One region of the Paenibacillus physcomitrellae genome, then DNA from elsewhere that is predicted to be linked to it. Evidence: predicted binding sites of a transcription regulator. Region 1 holds the regulator's gene; the other holds the start of a gene.
The links. Region 1 encodes CtsR, which represses protease genes until heat stress. Its sites were predicted from a motif close to ATGGTCAATAAAGGTCAAACA; they were not measured.

Region 1 (9,935 bases):
GTTCCCAACCCGCCTTTGAATCAGCCTGAAACCGCCCGAGCGTTACTTGGGAATACCAGCAGCAGCTGGCAAACTTGACGCCGTGTAGACTTAAAAGGATAGAAAAGGATAGGGTCCGGCCCAATGCTCCAGCCGCATCCCTGTATTTTAGATGAATCAGATTTGCCTGTCAATAAATACCTGATCTTGCAGACGCTTTAAACCTTCTTTGATCGCTCTGGCCCGTGATTCTCCGATACCGTCCACTTCATCGAGCTCTTCGATCGTAGCCATCATAATACCCGGCAGCATCTCAAAACGTTCGACCAAATTATGGACAATGACATTAGGCAGGCGAGGAATCTTGTTCAGGACCCGGTAACCTCTTGGCGCAATAATTTCCTCCGAGGTTGCCGATGCCGACGAGTAACCAAGCAGACGCGTAATATGGTGGATATCAAGCAGCTCGTCATCACTGGAACGTTTGAGGCCTATAATGATATTACGAATGGCTTCGTCATCGTCTTCTTTGGCATAGTCCTTATACAGCAGCCATGCCTCTTCCTCCATATTGCTGACAAGCTCCTCCATCTGCATGCTGATCAGTCGGCCTTCCGTTCCCAGCTCGTTAATGAAACGTTTGATCTCGAGCTTGACGCGGATCACCATTTCCACCCTTTGAATGACATTAATCACCTCAGGCAGCGTCACCAGTTCCTCAAACTCCGAGGCAGAAAGGTTGGTCAAAGCCTGATTCAGTACGGATCTGTACTTCTCCAGCGTCTGGATCGCCTGATTGGCTTTCGTCAGGATGACGCCGATTTCTTTCAGCGAATACCGCAGTGCGCCCTGATACAGAGTTATAATATTCCGCCGCTGGGAGATCGATACCACGAGTTTGCCCGTCTGTTTAGCCACCCGCTCAGCGGTACGGTGCCGAATCCCGGTCTCCGAAGAGGAAATCGAAGAATCCGGGATCAGCTGCGTGTTCGCATACAAAATCCGCTTCAAATCTTCACTTAGAATAATGGCCCCGTCCATTTTGGCCAGCTCATACAGATAGTTGGGCGAGAAATCGCAGTTGATGAAAAATCCGCCCTCCACTACCTCCATCACTTCAGGACTGTAACCGACAACAAGCAGGCCGCCTGTTTTGGCGCGGAGCACGTTCTCAAGCCCGTCGCGAAAGGCAGTTCCCGGCGCAACAAGCCTAAGCAGGTCATTCATTTTCTCCAGTTGATTCGGTTCCTTCATTCCCTCTTGCCCCCTAATTTAAAGCGGCCGACAGCGCTTCTGCTACCGTGTTCACGCCAATGACCTTTATTTCTTTGGGGCTGTTCCACCCCTTTAAACTTTTTTCCGGTAAAATAACCCGCTTAAAGCCCAGCTTTGCCGCTTCCCGCACCCGCTGCTCCGCCCGGGACACCGCCCGGACTTCGCCCGTCAAACCGATCTCGCCGAAGATCACGTCTTCCGGCTTGGTCGGAACGTCCCTGAAGCTTGAAGCGATGCTGACCGCAATCGCCAGATCGACGGCCGGCTCATCCAGCCGCACGCCGCCAGCCACATTCAGGTAGGCATCCTGGTTCTGCAGGAACATGCCCATCCGTTTCTCAAGCACCGCAATGATCAGGTTCATGCGGTGAAGGTCAATACCCGTTCCCATTCTTCTTGGAGCCGGAAAATGAGTAGCCGCGATTAGCGCCTGCAGCTCCACCAGCATCGGACGTGTGCCTTCCATGCTTGCAACGACCGTTGAACCCGCCGCTCCGGCCGACCGTTCCGACAAGAAAAGCTCGGAAGGATTCGACACTTCCGCCAAGCCGGATTCATTCATTTCAAAAATACCGATTTCATTAGTGCTCCCGAAGCGGTTCTTCACCGCCCGCAGCAGACGATACGTATGATGCCGTTCTCCTTCGAAATACAGCACACAGTCCACCATATGCTCCAGCATCCGCGGTCCGGCGATGGCACCTTCTTTCGTAACGTGGCCCACCAGAACCGTAGCAATACCCTGCCCTTTGGCTATACGCATGAAACGTCCCGTGCATTCCCGTACTTGCGAGACACTGCCAGGCGCGCTTGTAATTTCCGACAAAAATACCGTTTGAATCGAATCTATAACCAGAAAGTCCGGCTTCACACTGTCGATGGCTTCTTCAATCCGTTCGACACTGCTTTCGCAGAGTACATACAACTCCGCAGATAAAGCGCCAAGTCTTTCGGCACGCATCTTCGTCTGACGGACGGATTCCTCGCCTGAAATATACAGAACCCTCAGACCCGACTTGGCCAGCTCATGCGAAGTTTGCAGAAGCAGGGTCGATTTGCCGATCCCCGGATCGCCTCCGACGAGAATGAGGGATCCAGGAACAAGACCTCCTCCAAGCACGCGGTTTAATTCACCGATGCCGGTCTGTACTCTTTGCTCAGTACCACTATCTATGCTTATGATGGGAAGCGGCTTTTCTTTACTTTGGAAAATGCCGGACGACATGCCCTGCGTCTTCACCACGGTGTCCAGTTCCTCCACCATGGAGTTCCACGCACCGCATCCCGGACATTTTCCGTACCATTTTGGTGTTTCATAGCCGCATTCCGAACAGAAAAATTTTGTTTTAGTTTTAGCCATTGACCTCTCCCTATTCAATAGTTGCCAATAAAAAGTTTACCACTTCTCATGACAGAACAAAAGTTCCTCCCGCTCTATTTTTCCTATCCTTTTCATCGGCAAAATTCGGAAAATCTTTAGCTGGTCATCAGCTGACCATTAGCAGACCAATCCTCTTCCTGATTGGCGAAAAATAAAGGCTGCCCTGACAATGCGTGTCAGAACAGCCTTCGGTTACTTTCCCCTATACTTCATATGAAGTTTTGAATGAACTTATCTGGTTAACGAGCTTACGCTTCCGAGGAGATTTTTCCAGCCGGGTTCACTGTCAGCTCGCCGTTCTCCTCATCGATGATGAGAGAATCGCCTTTCTTCACTTTGCCGGTCAGCAGTTCTTCGGACAAACGGTCCTCGATATGCTTCTGGATCGCGCGGCGGAGCGGACGTGCACCGTAAGCCGGGTCAAACCCAGCTTTGGCCAGGAACGCTTTCGCTTTGTCGGTGAGCAGGAAGTCGACGTCGTATTCGCGCAGCCGTTTGCGCAGTTCTTCGGACATGAGCGTAACGATTTCGGCAATGTGGGTTTCCTGCAGGGAATGGAAGACGATAATTTCGTCGATCCGGTTCAGGAACTCCGGACGGAAGCTCTTCTTCAGCTCATCCATCACTTTGCCTTTCATGTTGTCATAGTCCGCACCTGCATCAACCGCAGCGGTGAAGCCCATGGTCGTGTTGCGTTTAATCGCCTCGGCGCCGACGTTGGACGTCAGGATGATCAGCGTGTTGCGGAAGTCAACGACACGGCCTTTAGAGTCTGTCAGACGTCCATCTTCCAGCACTTGAAGCAGGATGTTGAAAACTTCAGGGTGTGCTTTTTCGATTTCGTCGAGCAGAACTACGGAATAAGGTTTGCGGCGTACTTTTTCCGTCAGCTGGCCGCCTTCTTCATAACCCACATATCCCGGAGGCGCTCCGACGAGACGGGAAGTCGAATGTTTCTCCATGTATTCGGACATGTCGATCCGGATGACCGCATTTTCATCACCGAACATCGCTTCGGCAAGCGCGCGGGCAAGCTCGGTTTTACCTACGCCGGTTGGTCCAAGGAAAATAAACGAACCCATTGGACGTTTCGGATCCTTCAGACCCGCACGAGCACGGCGGATGGCACGGCTGACAGCCTTAACGGCTTCTTCCTGGCCGATGACGCGTTCATGCAGGATTTGCTCCATGTTCATGAGGCGTTCGGTTTCTTCCTCTTTGAGTTTGTTCACAGGGATACCAGTCCAGCTGGCTACCACCTGAGCGATATCTTCAGGCGTTACCTCGGAATCAGTACGGCCTTGTTTTTCTTTCCATTGGTTTTTGGTGGTCTCCAGCTCTTCCCGGATCTTCTGCTCCGTATCGCGGAGAGCCGCCGCTTTCTCGAATTCCTGGGATTGGACCGCAGCATCTTTCTCCTTGCGGATGTCCTCCAGACGACTTTCAAGCTGTTTCAGGTTTGGCGGAGCCGTATAAGAGTTCAATCTGACTTTGGAACCCGCTTCGTCGATCAAGTCGATCGCTTTGTCCGGCAAGAACCGGTCAGAGATGTAACGGTCGGACAGCTTGACAGCCTGTTCAATCGCTTCATCGGTAATTTTTACGCGGTGATGCGCTTCATAACGGTCGCGCAGACCCATCAGAATTTGAATGGCTTCTTCCGGAGATGGCTGGTCAACCGTGATCGGTTGGAACCGGCGTTCCAGCGCCGCGTCTTTCTCGATATATTTTCTGTATTCATCCAGCGTTGTGGCGCCGATGCACTGCAGCTCGCCGCGGGCCAAAGCCGGCTTCAGGATGTTGGAGGCGTCGATCGCGCCTTCCGCGCCGCCTGCACCGATCAGCGTATGCAGCTCATCAATGAAGAGGATGATATTGCCCGCTTGGCGGATTTCATCCATGATCTTTTTGAGGCGGTCTTCAAATTCACCGCGGTATTTGGTTCCGGCTACGACAGAACCCATATCCAGCGTCATAACGCGTTTATCGCGCAGCGTTTCCGGAATTTCGTTATCCACGATCCGTTGGGCGAGACCCTCGGCGATGGCGGTTTTACCAACCCCTGGTTCACCGATCAGCACCGGATTGTTTTTGGTCCGGCGGCTGAGCACCTGAATCACGCGTTCAATTTCTTTGGCGCGTCCGATGACCGGATCGAGATTGCCTTCTTTAGCAAAAGAGGTAAGGTCGCGGGCCAAGCTGTCCAGTGTTGGCGTATTGACGTTTGCCGGCTGGCCGTGATGGCTGGATACCGCTTCGCTGCTGCCCAGCAGCTGCAGCACTTGCTGGCGGGCTTTGTTCAGGCTGATGCCCAGGTTGTTCAGCACACGTGCCGCAACACCCTCTCCTTCACGAATCAATCCCAGCAAAATGTGCTCTGTGCCCACATAAGTATGACCGAGCTTCCGCGCTTCATCCATCGAAAGCTCGATGACCTTCTTGGCGCGTGGTGTATATGCAATATTGGTCGGCTGTTCCTGGCCGCGTCCAATTAACGTTTCAACTTCATCTTGAATCTTCTCTAGTCCAAGGCCGAGTCCGACAAGCGCTTTAGCGGCAATGCCTTCTCCTTCACGAATCAGCCCCAGCAAAATATGTTCTGTACCGATATTATTATGGCCGAGCCTTACCGCTTCTTCTTGAGCCAAGGCCAGCACTTTTTGCGCACGTTCTGTAAATCGTCCAAACATCATTCTCCTGCACCTCCATGATTGGTGAATTAACCTTCTTTTACTTTATGCGTTTCTTAGATGTATCTCTAGATGTTGTATCCTTAGGTTTGTCTAAGGTGTCACTTTAAACCTTTACCCAGTTTCTCACGGATCAGTCTGGCACGAAATGTATCCATTTCGCCAGGTTCCATGCTGCCTTCGTAGTTATTGTACAAAAAGCCTGGCTGGGTAAGCACCATCAATTCATTCAGGCACTGAGGGGTAATGCCTTCGATCAGCCCTAGATCAATGCCGAGCCGCACATCCGATAACCGCTGAGCCGCTTCCTTCGAGTCGATCATTGCCGCATAGGACAAAATGCCGAAGGACCGCATCACCCGGTCGGTAACCCGGAGCCGCGATTCGCTCAACAATCTTTCGCGGGCCGTCTTCTCATGACCGATAATTTGGAGCACGACGCTGCGAAGATTATCAATAATTTCCGCTTCGTTTTGTCCCAGTGTAATCTGATTTGAGATTTGAAACAAGTTCCCCATCGCTTCGCTGCCCTCGCCATAGATTCCCCGGACTGTCAAACCGATTTGGGATACGGCCGACAAAATGCGGTTAATCTGCTGCGTCAGCACTAGCGCCGGCAAATGCATCATGACCGATGCGCGGAGACCGGTACCCACATTCGTAGGACAGCTGGTCAGATACCCTCTTCTATCATCAAAAGCAAAATTGACATGGTCTTCAAAAATATCGTCCACAGCCGTTGCCTTCTCCCAGGCTTCCTTAAGTTGAAAACCCGGATACAAACATTGGATGCGGAGATGGTCTTCTTCGTTGACCATGATGCTTAAGCTTTCATCATCACTAATAAATACAGCGCCATTTCGGGATTCATTGGCCAGGTTCGGACTGATCAGATGTTTCTCGACCAGCATCTTCTTGTTCAGCTCATCCAACGCGGAAAGCTCAATCGGATGAATCTCGCCATAAACCTCTAGCCTTGGATCCCCAAGCACTTCCTTCAGTTCATCCTGAACTTCTTCCAAATGCCGGTTCGTAGCCAGCAGTGGAAAAGGATGCTCCTGCAGATTGCGGGCAATCCGCACCCGGCTGCTGATGACGATCTCCGACTCGGCGCCGGTCGTCTTCATCCAGTGGCTAAGCGGCTGCTCGGTAAAACGAATAGCACTCATTGTTTTGACCCCCTATCACTCGCTAATTTGTCTCTCGAGCTCCCGGATTTGGTCCCTGAGCTGGGCAGCTGCCTCAAATTCCTCTTGACTGATGCTCTCCTGCAAACGGCGTTTCAAATCTTCGATTTGACGTTTCGTCCGGATTTCTCCACCAACCCGTACCGGCACTTTGCCGGTGTGGACCGTGTTGCCGTGAACTCTTTTGAAAAGCGGGTCCAAACGGTCATTAAAATATTTATAACAAGAGCTGCAGCCGAATCTCCCCAGCTTGCTGAATTGGGAATACGTCATGCCGCAAACTTCACATCTTAAATTTTCGGGGCTTGCCGCCCGTTTCCCTTGCTCGACCGTCTCGAAATTGAGCAGCCCGGACAAAAGGTTATGAATGGAGAATCCTCCCGATGTTCCGGGAATCAATTCCCCTTTTTCCCTGGCACAGGTCTCACATAAATGATATTCGCTTTTATCTCCATTTACAATTTTACTGAAATGAAGACTGGCCGGTCGCTTTCCGCATTCCTGGCAAAGCATTCGGCATCCCTCCTTACGAAATATCTGACATGCGGTACGAATCCCTACAGAACATTTGCTTAATGCGATTCAAAATCTTTCAATACCTTAAACCTTAAAGCTAATCAAAACCTTCCAAAACCCTTTAACATCTTATCAAAACAACCCTATCCGCTACCTGCTGAGCAGCGAAATTAACATGGCTTTCATAATATTGGCTCTGATCTGATCACGATAAGGAAGCTTTAGAGCCAATACTTCTCTGGAAATAGCCGCTCTCATCAGATTGGCTTCACGAGGCGTCAACACCTTCGCTTCCTCCAATTGATAAATCAGCCCTTCTGCAGCCGACTGCCCCATTTCAGAGCCGATGGTCTGATGCAGATGAGTATGGAGCGACATCGGTCCCGGAAGCTCCACGCGCCTGATGCGAATATAGCCGCCGCCGCCGCGCTTGCTCTCCACAAGATAACCTTTCTCCAGCGTAAATCTAGTGCTTATTACATAATTGATCTGGGAAGGCACACAGGAGAATTTATCAGCCAAATCATTACGCTGAATTTCTACGGCACCGGAAGGACTATCATGCATCATGCTTTTTAGATATTTCTCAATAATATCCGAGATGTTGCGCAATCCCTTCCCCTCCTCAGTAATACAGAACACCTTTGTAACTTAGAATCGGTTATTATTGACTTTGACTTTCTTTGACTTTATTCATATTATAGCACACTTTTTATTTTTGCCAAGAGCTTTCGCTTTTATAATTACTTTCCCTTTTATTGATTAGTTTGGGTCTCCAAGTCTTTATTTATTCTTATAAATAATCAAATCCGCTCCTTCTTATTATTACCCGGTTTAAGTTTTAGCGAACAAAGTTGTCCCGGTGTTATCCCCATTTCTGAGGGTATATTCAGCGGTCTTGATTAACAAAACTGCTGATCGAATCAAAATCTGTGGATAACGTCGCAAAAAACAGCAGATTTAGCCGGCATCAAACCTAAACCGAATCTAAACTATGCTGTTTACACTAATAAGCCGTGGATTATGGGGATTAGCCTGTGTGTTTGTGGAGAATAAAATCACTTGCTGTTTCATTTTTGTACACGACTATGGATAAGCTGTGCATGACCAGAAAGGAAAATGCGATTTCCCTAGCCGGATGGAGGGCATTTGGGGATAACCCGCGGATAATTTCAAAACCAAGATTAACGCTTTGTAAAAAAATAAAGACCACCGTTGAGTTATCAACAGTGGTCTTCAGTTTGCTTGGCGGCGTCCTACTCTCCCAGGACCCTGCGGTCCAAGTACCATCGGCGCTGGAGGGCTTAACGGTCGTGTTCGGGATGGGTACGTGTGGAACCCCTCCGCCGTCGCCACCAAACATGAGTTTTGCGCTGCTTTACTTCCGCGTCTTTCGCTTTAGCAAAATATCAGACCTTAGAAAGGACTTGCAGCTTAAAATCGGTTCAGATGTTTAATCCCCTGAAAACTGGATACGAAACAATCAATTGCGATTAGATCTATTTGGATAAGCCCTCGACCGATTAGTACTGGTCAGCTCCATGCATTGCTGCACTTCCACCCCCAGCCTATCTACCTCGTCGTCTTCAAGGGGTCTTACTAGTTGGGAAATCTCATCTTGAGGGGGGCTTCACGCTTAGATGCTTTCAGCGCTTATCCCTTCCGCACTTAGCTACCCAGCTATGCTCCTGGCGGAACAACTGGTGCACCAGCGGTGCGTCCATCCCGGTCCTCTCGTACTAAGGACAGCTCCTCTCAAATTTCCTACGCCCACGACAGATAGGGACCGAACTGTCTCACGACGTTCTGAACCCAGCTCGCGTACCGCTTTAATGGGCGAACAGCCCAACCCTTGGGACCTACTTCAGCCCCAGGATGCGATGAGCCGACATCGAGGTGCCAAACCTCCCCGTCGATGTGGACTCTTGGGGGAGATAAGCCTGTTATCCCCAGGGTAGCTTTTATCCGTTGAGCGATGGCCCTTCCATGTGGTACCACCGGATCACTAAGCCCGACTTTCGTCCCTGCTCGACTTGTCAGTCTCGCAGTCAAGCTCCCTTTTGCCTTTGCACTCTTCGAATGATTTCCAACCATTCTGAGGGAACCTTGGGGCGCCTCCGTTACTCTTTAGGAGGCGACCGCCCCAGTCAAACTGCCCACCTGACACTGTCCCCATGCCCGATTAGGGCACCAGGTTAGAACTCCGATACGATCAGGGTGGTATCCCAACGGCGCCTCCAAGGAAGCTTGCGCCCCCTCTTCCTAGGCTCCCACCTATCCTGTACAAATCGTATCAAAGTCCAATATCAAGCTGCAGTAAAGCTCCATGGGGTCTTTCCGTCTTGTCGCGGGTAACCTGCATCTTCACAGGTATTAAAATTTCACCGGATCTCTCGTTGAGACAGCGCCCAAGTCGTTACGCCATTCGTGCGGGTCAGAATTTACCTGACAAGGAATTTCGCTACCTTAGGACCGTTATAGTTACGGCCGCCGTTTACTGGGGCTTCAGTTCATAGCTTCGGGCTACCCCTAACCACTCCCCTTAACCTTCCAGCACCGGGCAGGCGTCAGCCCGTATACTTCGCCTTACGGCTTCGCACAGACCTGTGTTTTTGCTAAACAGTCGCTTGGGCCTTTTCACTGCGGCCCCCTCGGGCTATTCACCCTACCGAGGCACCCCTTCTCCCGAAGTTACGGGGTCATTTTGCCGAGTTCCTTAACGAGAGTTCTTCCGCGCGCCTTAGAATTCTCTTCTCGCCTACCTGTGTCGGTTTACGGTACGGGCACCTTCACCTGGCTAGAGGCTTTTCTTGGCAGTGTGAGATCATGACCTTCGCTACTGCAATTTTCGCTCCCCATCACAGCCCAAGGTTATGTAGCACGGATTTGCCTATGCTACCCTCTCAC
Region 2 (9,935 bases), 350 kb from region 1:
GAACGCTTTGGGTTATGGAAGATTGGGATAGATAATAGATATAAGAAGAGGTAATAAGACTGGAGCCTGCATTCGGACGGATGCGGGTCTTTTTATTTTTGCCCGGAAAATGGCAGGATTGTCTCTGGATTGTTACCGGAACTTTAATTTCTAGGGGCAAGGGGAAGCTATAATAGAACGGGTAATAACGATTGGGTGAAGATGGCAGTCGAATCAGCAAGCAACGAAAGGGATGACCGACATGAAAGTGACCGACATGAACAGGAACCACAATAGGAATCATAGAAAATGGAGCGGCGCTTTGCTGGCTGCGGCCCTGCTGGTGGGGACAAGCGCAGGTTCGGTACAGCTCGCGTCAGCGGCTTCAGCCTCAGCCTCGAACTCGAACTCGAAGTCTGCTCTGGCAGCTCCGGCAGCGTCCAAAACGCAGGCCTCCATCCATCTGATGCTAAACGGTAAACCTCTTGCGCAAAAAGCATTGGCGGGACTAGAGGGAACATTGATTCCGCTTGGGGCCCTCCGGGACAGCCTGGGCTTTAAGGTGACCTATGACGCCAAGACGAAAACCTATCAGCTCGTCCGGGGGAATCTGACCGTCCAGCTTGCTCCGACGACTTTCGGAACGGTGGGCGTCAGCATAAACGGGGCCACGCAATTTCCGAATTACGAATGGATCAATAAGCAGGGGCTTAATTATGTGTCCGTGCATTTGCTGACGGATAATCTGGGCTACCGCACAGAATGGAACAACGCGACTAAAACCGTAAATCTCTTACCTTTCCAATTAAACAGCCTGAAAGTAACGGCGAACACCTTGAACCAATCAGATAAAGTAACGAATATTCAAATTCAGTATCCGGTAATCAGCGGGCTCGCGAATACTGAGGTTCAAGAGCAGATCAATAAGATCTTTAAAGATCGGGCGGATGCTTATGTGCAGGATTCCCTGAAACGTTCAAAGGATCTCGGCCTTGGACCGCAAGGTGCTAAAAATGAATTCGATATGTATTACACTGTCACCTATAACCGTAACGGATATCTCAGCTTCCGTATGCTGAACTATGATTACACAGGCGGCGCGCACGGAATGAGTTATCTGGAAGGATTCACCTTCCGTCTGAGTGATGGCAAACAGGTTGAGCTTACAGATCTTCTGAAAGCTAACCCCGACTTTGTGGAAGCTATTGATGCCAAGGTAGGGGCCAAACTGAACAACGATCCCGGCTACTTCGGCGGCTTTAAAACCGTAGGAGACAAACCGGGTTTCTACCTGAAGGACGATGGCCTCGTAACCTTCTTCCAGCTTTATGAGTATCTGCCTTATGCGGCCGGCTTCCCGGAATATTATCTTCCTTTCTCATCGCTGCTGCCCAAAGGGGCAGACCCGCTTACTGCAGAAGCTGACAAATGACACATTTGAAAAGCCGTATCCGGCGGAGGTGTTTTCCCTCCCAGCCGGGTACGGCTTTTGTTTTTAATTCCGGCTACGGGGTGAGCTGCTGCTGGAAGGGGAGCTGCTGGAAAAAGGAAAAGCGGCAGCCCGCTGCCGGTGTGCACCGCAGAAGGTTGCCGCTTTTAGGATTTCTTTGAAAGTTACCGATTGTAGAGACGCTCTTAAAGGTGGCCCTGAAAATAGTCCTAACTTCGTTCGGTAAGACTTATACGCCTTCCGAATTCACTTTCTCGATCACTTTGTCGATCAGGCCGTATTCTTTGGCTTCCGCCGCGGTCATGAAATAGTCGCGGTCGGTGTCTTTTTCGATGCGTTCCAAAGGTTGACCTGTGCGCTCCGCCAGGATCTTGTTCAAGCTGTCCCGCATCTTCAGGATGCGGCGGGCACGGATTTCGATATCCGTAGCTTGGCCTTCGGCTCCGCCCAGCGGCTGGTGAATCATGACTTCACTGTTCGGCAGTGCGTAACGTTTGCCTTTCGCTCCGGCATTCAGCAGGAAAGCACCCATGGAAGCGGCCATGCCCACGCAGATGGTGGAGACGTCGGATTTGATGAACTGCATCGTATCGTAAATCGCCATACCTGCCGTAATGGAACCGCCAGGACTGTTAATGTAAAGGTGAATGTCCTTGCCAGGCTCTTCGGCATCCAGGAACAGCATTTGCGCGATAATGGAGTTGGCTACAACATCGTTCACTTGGGAGCCAAGGAAAATGATCCGGTCTTTGAGCAATCTGGAATAAATGTCGTAAGCACGCTCTCCGCGGTTACTTTGTTCGACGACCATAGGAATATAACTCACGATAAAAACCCTCCTAAATGATAATGTTAAAGTCATATGCTCAGTGCCCGGCAATCAGAAGCCGCAGCATTGTTAACAGGTTAACCCGTCCGGGTCCAGTGGCTACAAGATTACAGGATTAACCAAAACCCCGAAATTTAAACCCTGCCCAAAGAGTCAGACACTGTTAATAACCACATCATAAACAATTTCAAACAGAAAGTCAAAGAAAGTCAAACTAACCGATCAAAAAAAGCCCGATTCCTCGGACTACTGGTTAAACATATATAGGGTACTGTTATTCCTGCTCTTTTGGACAAGCTTCAAAAGCTGTTGAAAGGTCAAGAGTTTAAAAATGGCGCGCCCGCGAGGAATCGAACCTCGATCTCAGGCTCCGGAGGCCTACGTCATATCCATTGGACCACGGGCGCACAGATTAAGAATCAAACTAACGTCGATAAAGTCAACAGAATTTATTATAGTCGCTTCCAAATTAAAAAGCAAGCCCGTAAATGCAAAGAGTCCTTTCATTTCTTGCAGGCTGCGGGGATTGCGAATAACGTATGGAAAACTTGCTCATTCTACGGACGATACACTTGCAACAGGAGCAGAAATTGGTTAGAATATCAGTGGGACTTAAAACGTTAACCCGGGACATTTTAAGACCAGAGGAATGGAGAGAGATAGTCGAAGCCGCAGGAGTGAAGACATTGCGAGATTTGTTGGAGATCCAAAAGCAGCTTCTGCCTGATCTCATGGACGTTCTCAAGAAGAGATATCTGATCCTGAACCAGATCATGCTTGAAGAAGTCATCGGAAGGCGCACACTGGCGCTCTCCCTGAATATGACGGAACGCGTATTGCGCGCGGAAACCGATCTCCTTAAAGCTCAAGGTCTTATTGAAATCGAGAATGTGGGCATGAGAATCAGTGAAGCTGGCCGCCAGCTGCTGGAACAGATGAAGCCGTTCGCGAAAGAACTGCTGGGGCTGTCCGAGATGGAGAAGAAGATCCGCGACACCTACGGATTACGCAAAGTGGTTGTGGTGCCAGGCGACTGTGAAGCGGCTGAAACCGCCAAACGCGAGCTGGGCCGCGCAGGAGCAAGGGCTTTGCTTGAGGTGATTGGGGAGAATGACGTGGTTGCCGTAACCGGCGGTTCAACGCTGGCCGTTATGGCTGAGCAGCTTACACCCCCGTCCGCACCTATTAAAGGAAGCTGGTTTGTACCGGCCCGCGGAGGTCTGGGCGAAAGCCTGGAGATCCAGGCCAACACGATTGCTTCCGGCATGGCGAAACGGGTCGGCGCCGAATACCGGCTGCTGCATGTTCCTGATCTGCTTGGCCGGGAAGCTTATGAATCCCTTGTCCATGATCACAACATTCAAGAGATCGTAAGCCTGATCCGCAAGGCGCGAATCGTGGTGCACGGCATCGGAGACGCTATGGAGATGGCGCGCAGGCGCAAGCTGGATGCGGAGATGGTGGAAGAGCTCGCGAGAGACGGGGCCATTGCCGAGTCCTTCGGTTATTATTTTAACGAGCAGGGTTCCGTAGTTCATAAGATGTTAACTTTGGGTTTAAGGCTCGAGGACATCAAGTCTACGGAGACGATCATCGGTATCGCAGGCGGGCGCAGCAAAGCGCAGGCCATTCATGCCGTGCTGAAATTCGGGCAGGAGGATATCCTGATCACGGATGAGGCGGCAGCCGAAGAGATCATTAAAGCTTTGTAGAAGCGAAATTAGGTATGAATTAACGTTGTTTTACTCAGGTCATCAGGCCTGAATAAATATAAAAAAATTATTTTCTTTGGGAGGATCTATCAATGAGTGTAAAAGTAGGCATTAACGGTTTTGGACGTATTGGTCGCTTGGCATTCCGTCGTATTCAAGAAGTAGAAGGTATCGAAGTAGTAGCAATCAACGACTTGACTGACGCTAAAATGCTGGCACACCTTCTTAAATATGATACAACTCAAGGCAAATTCAACGGTGACGTTGAAGTTCACGAAGGTTTCTTCAAAGTAAACGGCAAAGAAGTTAAAGTTCTGGCTAACCGCAACCCTGAAGAGCTTCCTTGGGGTGACCTGGGCGTTGACATCGTTCTGGAGTGCACAGGCTTCTTCACAACTAAAGAAAAAGCCGAGCTTCACCTGAAAGGCGGCGCTAAGAAAGTTGTTATCTCCGCTCCAGCTACAGGCGACATGAAAACGATCGTTTACAACGTAAACCATGAAACTTTGGACGGAACTGAAACTGTAATCTCCGGTGCATCTTGCACAACGAACTGCCTGGCTCCTATGGCTAAAACATTGAACGATTCCTTCGGTATCGTTGAAGGTTTGATGACTACAATCCATGCTTACACTGGCGACCAAAACACTTTGGATGCTCCGCATGCGAAAGGTGACTTCCGCCGCGCTCGTGCTGCTGCTGAGAACATCATCCCTAACACAACTGGCGCTGCTAAAGCGATCGGCCTGGTTATCCCTGAACTGCAAGGCAAACTTGACGGCGCTGCACAACGTGTTCCAGTTGCTACAGGTTCCCTGACTGAGCTGGTTACTGTTCTGAACAAGAAAGTAACTGTAGACGAAGTAAACGCAGCTATGCAAGCAGCTGCTGATCCGCAAACATTCGGTTACACAGAAGATGAAATCGTATCTTCCGATATCAAAGGTATGACTTTCGGTTCCCTGTTCGACGCTACACAAACTAAAGTGTTGACTGTTGGCGACCAGCAATTGGTGAAAACAGTAGCTTGGTACGACAACGAAATGTCCTACACTGCACAGCTCGTTCGTACTTTGGAACACTTTGCTAAACTGGCTAAATAAGAGCCTTGCTTGAAACCAAAGAGCGGAAACAGCTAGTGTTTCCGCTCTTTATACATGATGAGTGTTTTTCCTTGAATTGCAGATAATCAAATTTAAGGGTGCGGAGGAACGAACTATGAATAAAAAAAGTGTTCGCGATGTAGAAGTAACAGGTAAACGCGTATTTGTACGCGTCGATTTTAACGTGCCGCTCGAAGACGGCAAAATTACGGACGACACTCGGATCCGCGAAACGCTGCCAACGATCAACTATTTGATCGGAAACGGCGCGAAAGTGATTCTGGCGAGCCACCTGGGCCGCCCTAAAGGTGAAGTTAACGAGTCTATGCGTTTAACAGCTCCTGCTGAACGTTTGGCTGAGCTGCTTGGCAAACCGGTTGCCAAAGCGGACGAAGCTGTAGGCGAAGCCGTGAAAGCCAAAATCGCCGCATTGAACAATGGCGACGTACTTGTGCTTGAGAACGTGCGCTTCTATCCAGGCGAGGAGAAAAATGACCCTGAGCTGGCTAAACAATTTGCTGAGCTTGCCGATCTGTTCGTCAACGACGCTTTTGGCGCTGCTCACCGTGCGCATGCTTCTACAGAAGGCATCGCTCACTATCTGCCGGCCGTATCCGGTCTTCTGATGGAGAAAGAATTGTCTGTACTGGGCAAAGCCTTGTCGAGCCCGGACCGTCCTTTCACCGCGATCATCGGCGGCTCCAAAGTTAAAGATAAAATCGACGTGATCGACAACCTGCTGAACATTGCAGACAACGTACTTATTGGCGGCGGCTTGTCCTACACCTTCTTCAAGGCTCAAGGCCATGAAATCGGTTTGTCCCTGTGCGACGACTCCAAACTGGATGTGGCGCTTGGATTCATCGAGAAGGCGAAGAAGCTCGGCAAGAACTTCCTGCTTCCGGTTGATATTGTGATCGCTGACGACTTCAAAGCGGATGCTAACGTGGATATCGTGGATGTCGACGGCATTCCGGAGAAATGGGAAGGCGTGGACATCGGTCCTAAGACACGCGCTATTTACGCTGACGTGATCAAGAACTCCAAACTGGTGGTCTGGAACGGACCTATGGGCGTATTTGAAATTGAACCGTTCTCCGGCGGAACACGTGAAGTGGCAGAAGCTTGTGCGACTACAGAAGGCTACACGATCATCGGCGGCGGTGACTCCGCAGCAGCAGCAGAGAAATTCCATCTGGCTGACAAAATGGACCACATCTCCACAGGCGGCGGCGCTTCCCTTGAATTCATGGAAGGCAAAGCTTTGCCGGGCGTAGTGGCTTTGAACGATAAATAAGACGGCTTGGACCGGTGCTGAGTGGCACCACGGATTTAAGAAAGAAACATTGGAGGTTTAACGGCATGAGAACACCAATCATTGCAGGGAACTGGAAAATGTTCAAAACGGTTTCCGAAGCAAAAACGTTCTTCGAAGAAGTTAAAGGCAAAGCGGAAGTAGCTGGCGTGGAAAGCGTCATCTGCGCTCCGTTTACCAACCTCCCGGCATTGGTGGAAGCGGCTAAAGGCACTTCCATCAAGATCGGTGCCCAAAACCTTCACTTCGAAGACGAAGGCGCGTTTACCGGTGAAATCAGCGGTAAAATGCTGCAGGAGCTCGGTGTCGATTACGTCATCATCGGGCACTCCGAGCGCCGTGCTTATTTCGGCGAAACGGATGAAATCGTGGGCAAGAAGGTACATGCTGCATTTAAATACGGCATTACGCCAATCCCTTGCGTAGGCGAGAAGCTGGAAGAACGTGAAGCCGGCCAAACCAAAGAGGTAGTGAAGGTGCAAACCGAAGCGGCTCTTCAAGGCTTGACGGCTGAACAGGCTGCTCAAGTGGTTATCGCTTATGAGCCAATCTGGGCGATTGGCACAGGCAAATCTTCCACAGCTCAGGATGCTAACGAAGTGATCGCTTATATCCGCAGCCTGGTGGATGGCTTGTACGGCTCCGAAACAGCGGGCAAAATCCGCATTCAATACGGCGGCAGTGTGAAACCTGAGAACGTTAAGGAATACATGAGCGAAAGCGACATCGACGGCGCGCTCGTAGGCGGCGCAAGCCTGCAGCCTGCTTCCTACATCGCTCTGGTTGAGGGGGCCAAGTAAGATGGCTGGAAATACTGTACCTAGACCCGTAGCTCTGATCATCATGGACGGTTTCGGTCTTCGCAATACGGTAGAAGGCAACGCGGTTGCCCAAGCCAAGAAACCGAACTATGACCGTTACCTGAAAGAATATCCCAATACCACTTTGACCGCCTGCGGCGAAGCGGTAGGTTTGCCTGAAGGCCAAATGGGCAACTCTGAGGTTGGCCACTTGAACATTGGCGCAGGCCGGATCGTTTATCAGGATTTGACCCGGATTTCGAAATCGATTCGCGAAGGCGAATTTTTCGAGAATCAAACCTTGGTTGAAGCGGTTCGCTTTGCCAAGAAAAACGGCAAAAAATTGCACCTGTACGGGCTTTTGTCCGACGGTGGCGTGCATGCGCACATCGACCATTTGTTTGCGATGCTGGAGCTGGCCAAGAAAGAAGATATGCAAGAAGTGTATATCCATGCTTTCCTTGACGGCCGCGACGTAGCACCGGACAGTGGTGAAGGTTACCTGAGCCAGCTGATCAAGAAGATCGAAGAGATCGGCATCGGCAAAATTGCAACGCTTTCCGGTCGTTACTACTCCATGGACCGCGACAAACGTTGGGACCGCGTAGAGAAATCCTACCGTGCGATCGTTTACGGTGAAGGCCCTCATTATGTGGACCCTCTCCAAGCTGTTAAAGATTCTTACAGCAATGGTGTATTTGACGAGTTCATGGTGCCGACTGTAATTGTGGACGGTCAAGGAGAGCCGGTCGGTTCCGTTGAATCCGGCGATTCCGTTGTGTTCCTGAACTTCCGTCCAGACCGTGCAATCCAGCTGTCTCAAGTGTTCACCAACCTGGATTTCCGCGGTTTTGACCGTGGGCCGAAATTCCCTGAAGGCCTGCATTTCGTATGCTTGACCCTGTTCAGTGAAACGGTTGGCGGATACGTGGCGTACGAGCCTAAGAACCTGGACAATACGCTGGGCGAAGTGCTTGTGCAGCACAACAAGAAACAGCTTCGCATTGCGGAGACTGAAAAATACCCTCACGTAACGTTCTTCTTCAGCGGCGGACGCGATGTAGAGCTTCCGGGCGAAACCCGTATCCTCATCAACTCGCCGAAGGTTGCCACTTACGACCTGCAGCCTGAAATGAGCGCTTACGAAGTAGCGGCCGCAGCCGTGAAAGAGATCGAAGAAGAAAACTTCGATACGATCATCCTGAACTTCGCCAACCCGGACATGGTTGGACACTCCGGCATGCTGGAGCCAACGATCAAGGCGGTTGAAGTAACGGACGAATGTGTAGGGAAAGTGGTTGACGCGGTTGTTTCCAAAGGCGGCGTAGCGATCATCATCGCCGATCACGGCAACGCGGACATGGTATTTGACGAGAACGGCCGTCCTTTCACGGCTCATACGACGAACCCTGTTCCGTTTATCGTAACTTCCCATGACGTCGTTCTGCGCGAGCATGGCATTCTGGCCGACGTTGCGCCAACGATTCTGGATCTGATGCAGCTGCCTCTGCCTGCCGAAATGACAGGACAATCCATGATCGCTAGCCGCAAATAAGCCTGCTTGCTTGCGAAAGCGAACATAAAGCGTTAGACTTCTGCTCAGAGAAGTTTTAACAGCTAAGCCAACTGAACTGGCTAATACACACAACTTGAATTCAAAAAATGATTTCAAAAAGGAGAATACTCAAAATGACTATTATTTCTGACGTATACGCACGCGAAGTCCTTGACTCCCGCGGCAACCCGACTGTTGAAGTTGAAGTTTATCTGGAATCCGGCGCTATCGGCCGCGCTATCGTACCATCCGGTGCTTCCACCGGTGCTCACGAAGCTGTTGAGCTTCGCGACGAAGACAAATCCCGTTACCTGGGCAAAGGCGTTCTGAAAGCCGTAGCTAACGTTAACGACATCATCGCTCCTGAAGTAATCGGCATGGACGCTCTGGACCAATTGGGCATCGACAAAATGATGATCGCTTTGGACGGAACACCTAACAAAGGCAAACTGGGTGCTAACGCCATCCTGGCTGTATCCATGGCTGTAGCCCGCGCTGCTGCAGACGCTTTGGACCTGCCTTTGTACGTTTACCTCGGCGGATTCAACGCTAAGCAGTTGCCAGTACCTATGATGAACATCGTTAACGGCGGCGCACATGCCGACAACAACGTTGACGTGCAAGAATTCATGGTACTCCCTGTAGGCGCACCAAGCTTCAAAGAAGCGCTTCGTATGGGCGCTGAAATCTTCCACAACCTGAAATCCGTATTGAAAGGCAAAGGCCTGAATACAGCAGTTGGCGACGAAGGCGGGTTTGCTCCTAACTTCACTTCCAACGAAGACGCTTTGACTTCGATCATCGAAGCGATTGAGAAAGCCGGCTACACACCAGGCAAAGACGTATTCCTGGGTATGGACGTTGCTTCCACGGAGTTCTACAAAGACGGCAAATACCACCTGGAAGGCGAAGGCAAATCCTTCACTTCTGCTGAGTTCGTTGACCTGCTCGCTTCTTGGGTAGACAAATACCCAATCATCACCATCGAAGACGGCTGCTCCGAAGACGACTGGGAAGGCTGGAAGCTGTTGACTGAGAAATTGGGCAGCAAAATCCAATTGGTTGGTGACGACCTGTTCGTAACAAACACTGAGCGTCTGGCTAAAGGTATCGAAGACGGTATCGGTAACTCCATCCTGATCAAAGTAAACCAAATCGGTACTTTGACTGAAACTTTCGACGCTATTGAAAT

Region 2: the regulator CtsR is predicted to act here: its motif matches at 2,454-2,474, upstream of clpP (ATP-dependent Clp endopeptidase proteolytic subunit ClpP).

The regions. Positions count from the first base shown of each region.
Region 1 is NZ_CP022584.1:2,562,328-2,572,262, forward strand. Features, by position in the region: gene disA (DNA integrity scanning diadenylate cyclase DisA) at 157-1,233, opposite strand; gene radA (DNA repair protein RadA) at 1,247-2,614, opposite strand; gene CBE73_RS11800 (ATP-dependent Clp protease ATP-binding subunit) at 2,884-5,328, opposite strand; gene mcsB (protein-arginine kinase McsB) at 5,427-6,494, opposite strand; gene mcsA (protein-arginine kinase activator protein McsA) at 6,510-7,025, opposite strand; gene CBE73_RS11815 (CtsR family transcriptional regulator) at 7,179-7,640, opposite strand; rRNA gene rrf (5S ribosomal RNA) at 8,272-8,388, opposite strand; rRNA gene CBE73_RS11825 (23S ribosomal RNA) at 8,532-9,935, opposite strand, start outside.
Region 2 is NZ_CP022584.1:2,908,481-2,918,415, reverse strand. Features, by position in the region: gene CBE73_RS13205 (GDSL-type esterase/lipase family protein) at 1-31, shown strand, start outside; gene CBE73_RS13200 (PdaC/SigV domain-containing protein) at 233-1,411, shown strand; gene clpP (ATP-dependent Clp endopeptidase proteolytic subunit ClpP) at 1,659-2,255, opposite strand; tRNA gene CBE73_RS13190 (tRNA-Arg) at 2,591-2,665, opposite strand; gene CBE73_RS13185 (sugar-binding transcriptional regulator) at 2,945-3,970, shown strand; gene gap (type I glyceraldehyde-3-phosphate dehydrogenase) at 4,063-5,073, shown strand; gene CBE73_RS13175 (phosphoglycerate kinase) at 5,189-6,370, shown strand; gene tpiA (triose-phosphate isomerase) at 6,436-7,188, shown strand; gene gpmI (2,3-bisphosphoglycerate-independent phosphoglycerate mutase) at 7,190-8,743, shown strand; gene eno (phosphopyruvate hydratase) at 8,878-9,935, shown strand, end outside.